DNA from 3 places in the Gluconacetobacter entanii genome. Region 2 is predicted to be linked to each of the others. Evidence: riboswitches for the same ligand, from Rfam matches in the RefSeq annotation. Region 2 holds a riboswitch; each other region holds the start of a gene.
What was found. Region 2 has a riboswitch for cobalamin ahead of HNH97_RS13585 (TonB-dependent receptor plug domain-containing protein). Riboswitches for the same ligand answer to the same signal wherever they lie in the genome.
Positions count from the first base shown of each region.

Region 1: linked by a shared signal. The riboswitch ahead of HNH97_RS12230 (DUF1636 domain-containing protein) and the one ahead of HNH97_RS13585 (TonB-dependent receptor plug domain-containing protein) in region 2 are both predicted to bind cobalamin.
Region 3: linked by a shared signal. The riboswitch ahead of HNH97_RS15655 (carbohydrate porin) and the one ahead of HNH97_RS13585 (TonB-dependent receptor plug domain-containing protein) in region 2 are both predicted to bind cobalamin.

Region 1 is NZ_JABJWD010000068.1:19,843-23,120, reverse strand. It holds gene HNH97_RS12235 (histidine phosphatase family protein) at 335-874, shown strand; cobalamin riboswitch at 893-1,163, shown strand; gene HNH97_RS12230 (DUF1636 domain-containing protein) at 1,341-1,751, shown strand; gene cobW (cobalamin biosynthesis protein CobW) at 1,748-2,815, shown strand; gene cobN (cobaltochelatase subunit CobN) at 2,915-3,278, shown strand, end outside.
Region 2 is NZ_JABJWD010000078.1:14,195-17,472, forward strand. It holds gene HNH97_RS13585 (TonB-dependent receptor plug domain-containing protein) at 1-1,447, opposite strand, end outside; cobalamin riboswitch at 1,567-1,785, opposite strand; gene HNH97_RS17990 (DUF6925 family protein) at 1,883-2,854, shown strand; gene HNH97_RS13595 (cobyric acid synthase) at 2,859-3,278, shown strand, end outside.
Region 3 is NZ_JABJWD010000107.1:1,755-5,032, reverse strand. It holds gene HNH97_RS15665 (CbtA family protein) at 1-698, opposite strand, end outside; gene HNH97_RS15660 (CbtB domain-containing protein) at 712-924, opposite strand; cobalamin riboswitch at 1,254-1,485, shown strand; gene HNH97_RS15655 (carbohydrate porin) at 1,642-3,278, shown strand, end outside.

The DNA of each region.
Region 1 (3,278 bases), on a different contig from region 2:
TTTCACGACCATCGGCAAACGCTTCACACCGGGCAGCGGGCATGCATGGTCGGTGGCAGGGAACCATGACTTCCCTTTGTGGATGCAAGAACGCAGAGTGTTTGCGTCGCGCGGGCTGACGGAGGAGAACATAAAAAGTTCTGGGTGGCGTCTTTTTCAAAAAGCAATGTTATCTGAAGCTTTTTGAAAAAAGCTTCACCAAAAACCTTTATAAATCCACCAGATGTCTTCCGAACGGCATTTTCAGACAATCCCTTAAGAGAACAGAAGTTTTTTGGTTCTTTTTTTCAAAAAAAGAACACGCCTTCTCCTGCACACGAAACCAAAGTCTGCCATGCACCTGACCTGCCTGTCCCTTCCCGCGCCCGACTGCCTGCGCCGCGCCATCATTCCCACCCATGACGACCTGCCCGCCCTGCCCCCCGGACAGGCCGCGCGCTGGTGTACGGATACTCCCGTCACCTGTGGCGATGACGCTGCCACACAGGTCGGGTGCTGGACCGGGCGCACGCCCCTGCCCCACCGCGCCCTGCGCGCGCGCCACCATGGCGCATGGCAGGGGCGCGCCCTGCGTGACCTGCCCGCACAGGACATGGCGGCGTGGATCACGGACCCGCACTTCGCCCCACCGGGGGGCGAAAGCCTGCGCGACGTGCTGGCGCGCGCGGCGGCATGGCTGTCATGCTGTCCCACCGATCGCGGGGAAATGGCGCTTGTCGCGGATGCGCTGGTCATACGCGCGCTTGTGCTGGCGACGCTTGGCGCGGATGCGGCGGCGTTCGCGGCCCTCGACATCGCGCCATGCACACGGACCGTCCTGACATTCCACAACCGATGGCGGGTGCGTGAAACAGGGGGGATTGCAGCGTTTTGACTCTGCATGGCGGGGGCGTATAAAAGCCCGCGTGATGGTTCCCGCAAGGGATGAAACAGGGAAGTACGGTGCGTGGCGCGGCAGGCCGCCGCACACAATGCCGTCGCTGCCCCCGCAACTGTAAGTGGCGTCAAGCGCCCGGCAGGTCGCCCGTGTCCGGCATATGTCCGACATGGCGCGGCACGTCACTGGCCCCCATGGCCGGGAAGACGCCGGATGCGCGGGCACGGACACCCCAGTCCCTGTCCCGGCCACAAGTCAGGAGACCTGCCATCATCGTCATGCCCCGCCCTTGCGGGACATGGCACGATTACTGGTGTCGCAGGTCCGGCGGGGTGCCTGGAATGCGATGACGTCCTGATGTCCGCGCCGCGCATCGTACGTGATGCCGCACGGTCGATGCACCCCGGCCATGTCCACATCCCCCATCCGGGATGAGGCGACGACAGCGCAGGATGAACGTGCAATGACCACAGGCGACGTCCCCCTTCCCCCACCGGGTTCCGACACCCCTGCCATCCACATCCATGTCTGCGTCACCTGCCTGCGCGGCCTGCCGGTCGGCGCGCCACCACCCGGGCGCGACCTGCACGAGGCGATGCGCGAACGCGCGCAGGGCACCAGTGTCGTGGTGCATGAGGTCAGATGCCTTGCCGCGTGCGACCGTGGCTGCACCGCCATCGTCGCCATGCCGGGGAAATGGGGATGGCTGCTCGGCCATCTCGGCCCGGAGAAGGCCGACGACCTGATGACCTACCTTGCCGCCTATGCCGCCTCACGCAGCGGCAGCGTCATGCCCTCGCGCCGCCCGGCCTCGCTGTCGGACATGGTGCTGGGCCGTTTTCCCGCCTCCCTCCTGACGGAGCAAAGTTCATGACCACACCCTCCCCCTCCCGTGCCCCTGCCGCCCGTGCAAAGGTGCCGGTCACCGTCATCACCGGCTTCCTCGGCGCGGGGAAGACGACGCTGCTGCGCCATGTGCTGTCGCAGGCGCGCGGGCGGCGCATCGCCATTGTCGTCAACGAATTCGGCACGCTGGGCATTGATGGCGAGACGCTGCGTTCATGCGGGGTGGAAGGCTGCCGGGACGAGGATATCGTCGAACTGACCAATGGCTGCCTGTGCTGCACCGTGGCGGACGATTTCCTGCCGACGATGGAGGCCCTGCTCGACCGGGCCGAGCCGCCGGAGCATATCGTGATCGAGACCTCCGGCCTTGCACTGCCCAAGCCGCTGCTCAAGGCGTTTGGCTGGCCCACGGTGCGCACGCGCATGACCGTCGATGGCGTCATCACCGTGGTCGATGGCCCCGCCGTCGCCGCCGGGCGTTTCGCCGATGACCCGGACGAAATTGCACGCCAGCGCCAGGCCGACCCGTCACTGGACCACGACAATCCCCTTGCCGAAGTGTACGAGGACCAGTTGCTGTCGGCGGACATGGTCGTCATCAACAAGACCGACCTGATGACGCCCGAACAGATCGCCATGGTGGAGCGCGAGATCCGTGCGGAGATCCCCCGCGCGGTCAAGATCGTGCATGCCGTGGACGGGCAGGTCGATCCCGTCGTCCTGCTCGGCATGGATGCGGCGGCGGAAGATGACCTGTCGGCCCGTCCCTCCCACCACGACGCGGAAGGGGGCGAGCATGAGCATGACGATTTCGAAAGCTTCGTCGCCACCATCCCCGAACAGGCCAGCGCCGACGCCTTTGTCACGCACCTGGCGCATGTGGCGGAAAAATATGACATCCTGCGCATGAAGGGATTCGCCGCAGTGCGGGGCAAGCCGATGCGCCTTGCGGTACAGGGCGTGGGCAGCCGTTTCCGCCACCAGTTCGACCGTCCCCTGCCCGAAGGCGCGCCGCGCACCGGCAGCCTTGTCATCATCGGGCAGAAGGGCCTGCCGCGCGCTACGATCGAGGCGGACCTGCAACAGGCCTGAAAGACTGTCTGAAAACTTTTATTTTCCATCAACGCCCCTGATGCCGTTGCAACCGCCATGAGCCGATGACCATGAGCACGAAATACAGAGACGACGCACATGCATCTCCTGGCGCGTGAGGTCCGCAGCCTTGACGAGGACGCGGTGGCCGAAGACCTCGGCCATGCGCCCGCCGACATCGTGTTCCTGTCATTTTCCGACAGCGACCTGCTGGCCCTGCGTGCGGCGGCCGATGCCGGGGCGGCGGGTGACGCCACGGTGCGCATCACCAGCCTGTCGCGCCTGCTCCACCCCATGTCGATCGACCTGTACGTGGCCGATACCCTCATGCGTTCGCGCTGCGTGGTGGTACGGCTGCTTGGCGGGATGGAATACTGGCGCTACGGGGTGGAGGAACTGTCGCGCGCCTGCCGCGATGGTGGCATCCCGCTGGCGCTGGTGGCGGGCGATGCACGCCCCGACC
Region 2 (3,278 bases):
ACAGCGAAGGACCATGAAAACCGGAACCGGCGCTGGCCTTGATGATGGTTCCGGTGCCCGGCACATGGATTGCCGGGGCCACGCGCCATGTCACGTGGTTGCCGTAGCGCGAATTGGCATCATAGCGAATATTGGCCGCACCATACAGAATATGGTTCCAGTTCCCCTGATACTGCCCGTAACCTGCGGTCGTATCCATGCTGGCGGATGTATCGTATCCGCTGTCCCACATGCTTGAGGCCGTATGGCTGGTATTGAACGTATCATGGAAATGTTCGGCACCGATCAGAAGCTGGCCATACTGCTTGAAATTGAACGTGCCGTGCCAGTCCACCTTAAGTCGGCTGGAACGGTAATAATCCGGGTCTGGATTGACCGGGCTGCCGTAACTCGTGCCCGTCTCCGTCCAGCGGTTGCGGTTGGTCATGTAGCCAAGGCCAAGCACCTGATCAAAAAGCCCGTGAAAGGAAACCAGATGGGCCGTCCCGCGCACGATGGCCTCGTTCTGGTTGTTCTGTTCCCGCACACCCTTATCACCATACAGATTTTCACTTTGCAGGTCATACAGAGAGTAGGAATGATAATTGCTCTGTATCAGCCGTGCGGTCAGGCCAAGATCGAAATTATGGGTGACGTCATAACCCAGCCTGATATTGACGCCACGGTTGTCATTCCGGTTGCCTTCATGCCGCTGCTGCCGGTTGGCCCCATAATAACGCTCGATATAGGAAGGGATATTGTTGAACCCGTCCATCCGGTAATGGGAGAATTCTACATTATAATGAAAACGTCCCTTGCTGCCGCGTGCGCCAAAGGTCTGATTGAAGGTACCATACCCACCGCCTTCGATACGGACAAACGGCTTGAAACGGCCCTGCCCCTGTGCCGTGGTAATGTCGATAACCCCCGCCATGGCGTCGGCGCCGTACAGGCCGCTCTGAGGCCCACGCAGTATCTCGATCCGGCCCATGCCGTCGGTTACAAACTGACCGGCATCGAACATGCCATTGGTGGAACTTCCGTCATTGATGTCCATGCCATCCAGGCGGACCTTGACCTCGTTGGAATTATTACCACGCATGAAAATGGATGACGTGCCCCCTGGGCCGCCTGTCTGGACCACGTTCAGGCCCGGTTGGCGTGCCAGAATATCCGTCAGGCTGCGCCGCTGCTGGGTCTGGATCTGCTTTTCCGTGATGATGGTCATGCTGGTGCCGATATCATCGGTGGAGGTCGGCCGACGGGCGGCACTGACGCTGATCAGTTCGGGAAGACCCGTATCCCCCAACGAAACAACGGCTTTCGATTTTTTATTCTCGATGACGTACTGGTTGGCGGACTGTTTTTGCGGCGCGTGCTGTCTGACTGAATCATCGGCACGCGCCACTACAACCCCCATGGTCATCAACGTGGTGGAAGCAATCAGCAGATTACGGAATAGGATCATCTGGTTCAGGTCTCGCGGTCACATCATCGTTGCCACGAGAGCGCGCTGCCACAGGATTTCCGATCTGCACGGAATCCTGTAACACCACACCGTCAGGACACCCCGCCCGACAGTTCCCGGTCGCAACCATCATGACGGCAGGTCTCCTGGCTCACGGCGTAGCGTCCTGCACAACCTTCCCGGAAAACCGCGGTTTCCAGTGGCCCGGATCATGACATCCGGTAATGCAAGGACAGACCGTTTACAGTTGCGGGGGCAGCCGGAGCATTGGATCGCAATCCGCACTCTGTTCCCTTTTCATCCCCCCGAAAGGGGACACCGTCGGAACGGTTCTGATCGGATGGGGTGTTCTTGTCAACCCGCATTCAATCTTTCAGTATCCTGTCAGGATTGCTGTTATTTTCAGCCTGATTGATGAATCACAGGATATTTCCGATGAAACGTATCACGCCCTCCATGCTGACTTCACTGGCGCTGGATCTCCGTAACGGCTGGAGCATTGGAACATTTGGTGCGATCGGCGAATTCCATCATGTTCCGGATGATAGGGTCTGCCTCACCCCATGTCCTGACGGGTTGGAGATCGTCACCCAACGCGGTGCCATACGCATTAGTCCCAGCGAACCCTTGCATGCCCTTGCGTGGGACTCTCTCGTCGGAAAAGGCAGACGCTGGCGGCATAGCATGGCGTTATGCGGCCCGTTACAACTGACCGCGAAGCATACCCTGAAGGTTCTGGGAAAGGATGCGGACGCTGTCCGACCAGAGGATCGTGATGCGTGGCTGATTGATCTTGGAATTGGCGTGGGCCGGGTCCGGATGTGCGTAAGGACAGAAAATGCCCGCCTGGTCGAAGCCCTTGCTGTTGACACGGATGACCCATTGGCCGTCGTCACAGCAGCATTTGCGCTTCTGATGGAAGTCCAGCCCCACAGGGTCATGCTTTCACCTGCTGGCAGACTGGAGGTCTACCAACCCGTTCCCGCACCTGATGGAGACTCTCCGCTCGGCGCCCATACCCACCTGCTGCCAAAACTGGTGAGGTTGAAACGACCCTGCTCCGCCCTCGATCCCATTCCGGAAGGCTGGCAGCCTTTCCTGACACTTCATCCGGCGGCACCGTTCCGACCGTCCGATGATGATTCCCATGATTATGACCGGCTTGCCGATCTATCCTTTCTGCCGTTGCTTGAGGAATTCGGCATGGAGGAAGACCTGCAGGTTTCAGGCACATTCCAGGCCCATGTTCGTCAACATGGAACACCGGAAAATCTGAAAATACCCGCTACAAGACGTGGTCGCGCGCGCATGCATATCGAACTGCTTCGCATGGCAGCCTGGGGTCACGAAGGCATGGAGCGATTTGTGCCTGCCGACACGATCAAGAGCGCTACGGACTGCGGCTGATTCCATGACAGCGATCATGTTGCAGGGCACGGGATCCGATGTCGGAAAGTCCGTTTTGACGGCAGGTTTATGCCGGGTTTTCGCTAACCGTGGCCTGACGGTCCGGCCTTTCAAGCCCCAGAATATGTCGAACAATGCCGCCGTGACGGTAGATGGAGGTGAAATCGGTCGGGCGCAGGCACTTCAGGCGCAGGCCTGCCGTATTGCCCCTTCCACCCTTATGAATCCGGTCCTTCTGAAACCGGAAAGTGATCATACAGCGCAGGTTATCGTCCGTGGACGCGCAAAAGGACACCTGCACGCTTCGAGTTTTATCGGTGGCCGGGCCGCATTCCTGCCCGAGGTTCTGACCGCCTTCAGGACATTATGTAGCCAATCCGATCTCGTGATTGTCGAGGGCGCGGGCAGCCCGGCGGAAATCAAT
Region 3 (3,278 bases), on a different contig from region 2:
AGACCCAGTGTGGTCCACATGATGATCTGCATGCCTAAGGAATCAATCCTGAAATTCCAGAGCAAATCAGCAGGGAAATTAGAGGGGACTTCATTAACCGCAGGAAGTAACTCGCCTGTTGTAAAGACAATCAGAATATAACACGCGCCTGCAAGATAGGTTGCCGTCCATGCATTATATTGCTGACGTAAGCGTCCCTGAAGCATTGTGGCTGCGATCATCCCCAGTAGGGAGACCAGCATCATTATAAAATACAATTCTGTCCGCATGCCAATTGTATCCGGGTTTCCTACGGATGGCGGGTTGGCAGGATACTTGATGCTTGGCACCACATATACGGCAATAATCCCGGTTATCGCCAGCAGAACAGACACAACACGAGGGTCTGTGCTTTTCATGCGCCCATTTGCATAAGAAAATACAAGAGCGAAAAGCCCGCCAAACGCTGTCGAGTAAACCATTACACCTGTGAGCAATCCGTAACTGGCTTGAAGTTTCCGGCTTACAAGTTCCGGCTCTTCAACATCATGGATGCCTCGCTCCAGATCTGCCTTGGCTTTAGCCTCGTCCATGGCAGATTCAAATGCAATGGCATGATCGACCTGAGGTTCTCCAAAAACTTTTGCGAAACTGAATACCAGAATGCCGGCCAGAAAACCGACGAGCATTCCGCGAATAAGTAGGGTGCGGACCATCATTCTGTTTTCCATGTCAGTGGCAGGGGAAACCCAGAAGATGGCGACTGTCATGCACCCACTCGTGCACATACATGCCAGGAATAATTGATGTCGCCCCTTCCTCTGCGCCGACAAAATAAAGGGCCAGCAGCATCAGCAAGCCGAAAACCAACCACGGCGCTATCTCCCTGACGGGAATAGGCGCGGGAGAGGGGATAGCGTGGGAACCTATTGCAGTATCAGACATTTTATACGACTCCTCAGGAAAAATGCGTCCTGTTTCGCTCGGAACGGAGCCATGCGCGGGTCTGACTTTCGGGTAGAAAATTGTGTTCTACACCTGCTTACAGTGGCGCAACCGTGCCGGGATCTCACCGGCTTCCGCGTTTATGGCCTGCAGGGGTATAATCTACTCTCCCTTAATCTAAAACTCCTAAAAGAGCATAGCCTGACATAATTTGACATGAACTGCCACGGCTGCAGGTGAAACGCCGAAGCGCAGGCGGTCAATATCCATCAGGAAGGGATTTCTCTAATTATCCTGTCTTGCCTTTTTGGGGATAAGAATTTTATAACACTGTCTATCAAGTCGACGGTCCCGTGCGAACGGGTGAAAAGGGAATGTCGTATAACTCTGGCTGGGGCAATTTCCCCGGGAGTTCAGTCGACAGCTGCCCCCGCAACTGTAGACGGCGAGCATTGTGTCCTCAGCTACCAGATTGGGTAGCAGCCACTGACTTCGGTTGGGAAGGCGGATGCAACGTGGTGACCCGTGAGTCAGGAGACCTACCGTCGAGTTCAGATATGTCGCCGGGCGGGTGGAGCCGGAGGCGGATCAAGGCGTGATGCATTTTCTTCTTTGACGCTCTGTCGCGATGGCATGCGTGTTTGTTTCCCAGTCGGGAAATGACTGCATTCGGAATTGTTGCTCCTTTTACCGACGCTTCCCCGACAGGCTCCCTCCATGACATTTCTTGACTCTCCGGGCGTTACGCGACGCTCGGCTCGTGTGCTTTTTATCAATTCCACTCTGGTAGGAAGCCTCTTCGCATACTCAGCCGCTTATGCTCAGGCTCCTCAGACCCAGATCGAGGAAGATCGGGCGCGCCTTGGCAACTCCACTCCGCTGGTTGAGCAGATCGACCCAGCAACCATACGTGATTCGGAGCGCGCGCAAGCCGATGCTGCGGAGAAGGCGGCTGGTGACGATAAACTCGACACCAGTGGTAACCTGCTAGGCAATATGTGGGGCGCGCGGTCATGGATGTACAAGCACGGCATCAGCTTCGACATCCAGGAAGTCGATGAACTCTGGGGCAACGGGACTGGCGGTTCGGCTTCTGGTAATGATGGTGCAGGCGGATCAGGCACCGGCCCGTCCTACGACGGTGTAACCATGCCCACGCTGACCGTCGATACCGAGAAACTGTTCGGGCTGAAGGGCGGGCTGTTCAATGTCAGCGCACTGCAGACACGCGGGCGCTCGATCTCGCAGGACCATCTGGCCAATTTCAACCCTGTCAGCGGATTTGAGGCTGACCGTTCCACCCGCCTGTTCGAACTATGGTACCAGCAGTCTTTCCTTGGCGGCAAGCTGGACGTAAAGATCGGCCAGCAGGATCTTGATACCGAGTTCCTGATCAGCGATTACGCCTCGCTTTACCTCAACGCCAATTTCGGCTGGCCCATGGCGCCCTCGGTCAACCTGTATGGCGGCGGGCCGTCCTGGCCGCTGTCGTCTCCCGCCATCCGGATCCGCTACCGGCCGAGCGAGAAGTTCACCTTCATGTTTGCCGCAGCGGACGACAATCCGCCGGGTAACCGCTATAATTCTACCCCCATCCAGCAGGCTACCGGCTCCATCAGTGGCTATAATTCCGATCCCACCAGCCAGACCTATGATGGCGCCAACGGCACCAATTTCAACATGGGCACCGGTGCCCTGCTGATGACCGAACTGCAATACGCGCTCAACCCGCAGCCGGCCGACATGTCGAACGTGACCAAGAATCCTGGCCTGCCGGGCGTGTACAAGCTGGGCGGGTTCTATGATACCGCGAAGTTCGCCGACTATCGTTACAACCGCAATGGCGGTTCGTTAGGAGCAGCAGTGGCCAACGCCACTGCTGCCACGCCACAAAGTGACCTGACCCCGCGCTGGGACCGGGGTAACTGGATGGTGTATGGTATCATCGACCAGATGATCTGGCGGCCGTCGCTCACATCGGCCCGCTCGGTGGGCGTGTTCGTACGCGCCACGGGTAATGGCGGTGATCGTAACCAGATCAGCTTCGCTATTGACGCCGGCCTGAATCTTAAGGCGCCGTTTAAGGGGCGCGATAACGACACGATCGGTCTGGGCTGGGGCATTGGTCGCGCCAGTTCCGGCCTGCGGCAATTTGACCGCGACAGTCAGACGCTTGTGCAGGGCAATGAAAACCATCTTGAACTGACCTATCAGGCGCAGGTTACGCCGTGGATGGTCATGCAGCCTGATTTTCAGTACGTATGGCACCCTTCGGGCGGCGCGCCGGATTGGACCGGTTTGCGCCGCGTAGGTGACGAAGCGATTTTCGGCCTGCACAGCAGCATTACTTTTTA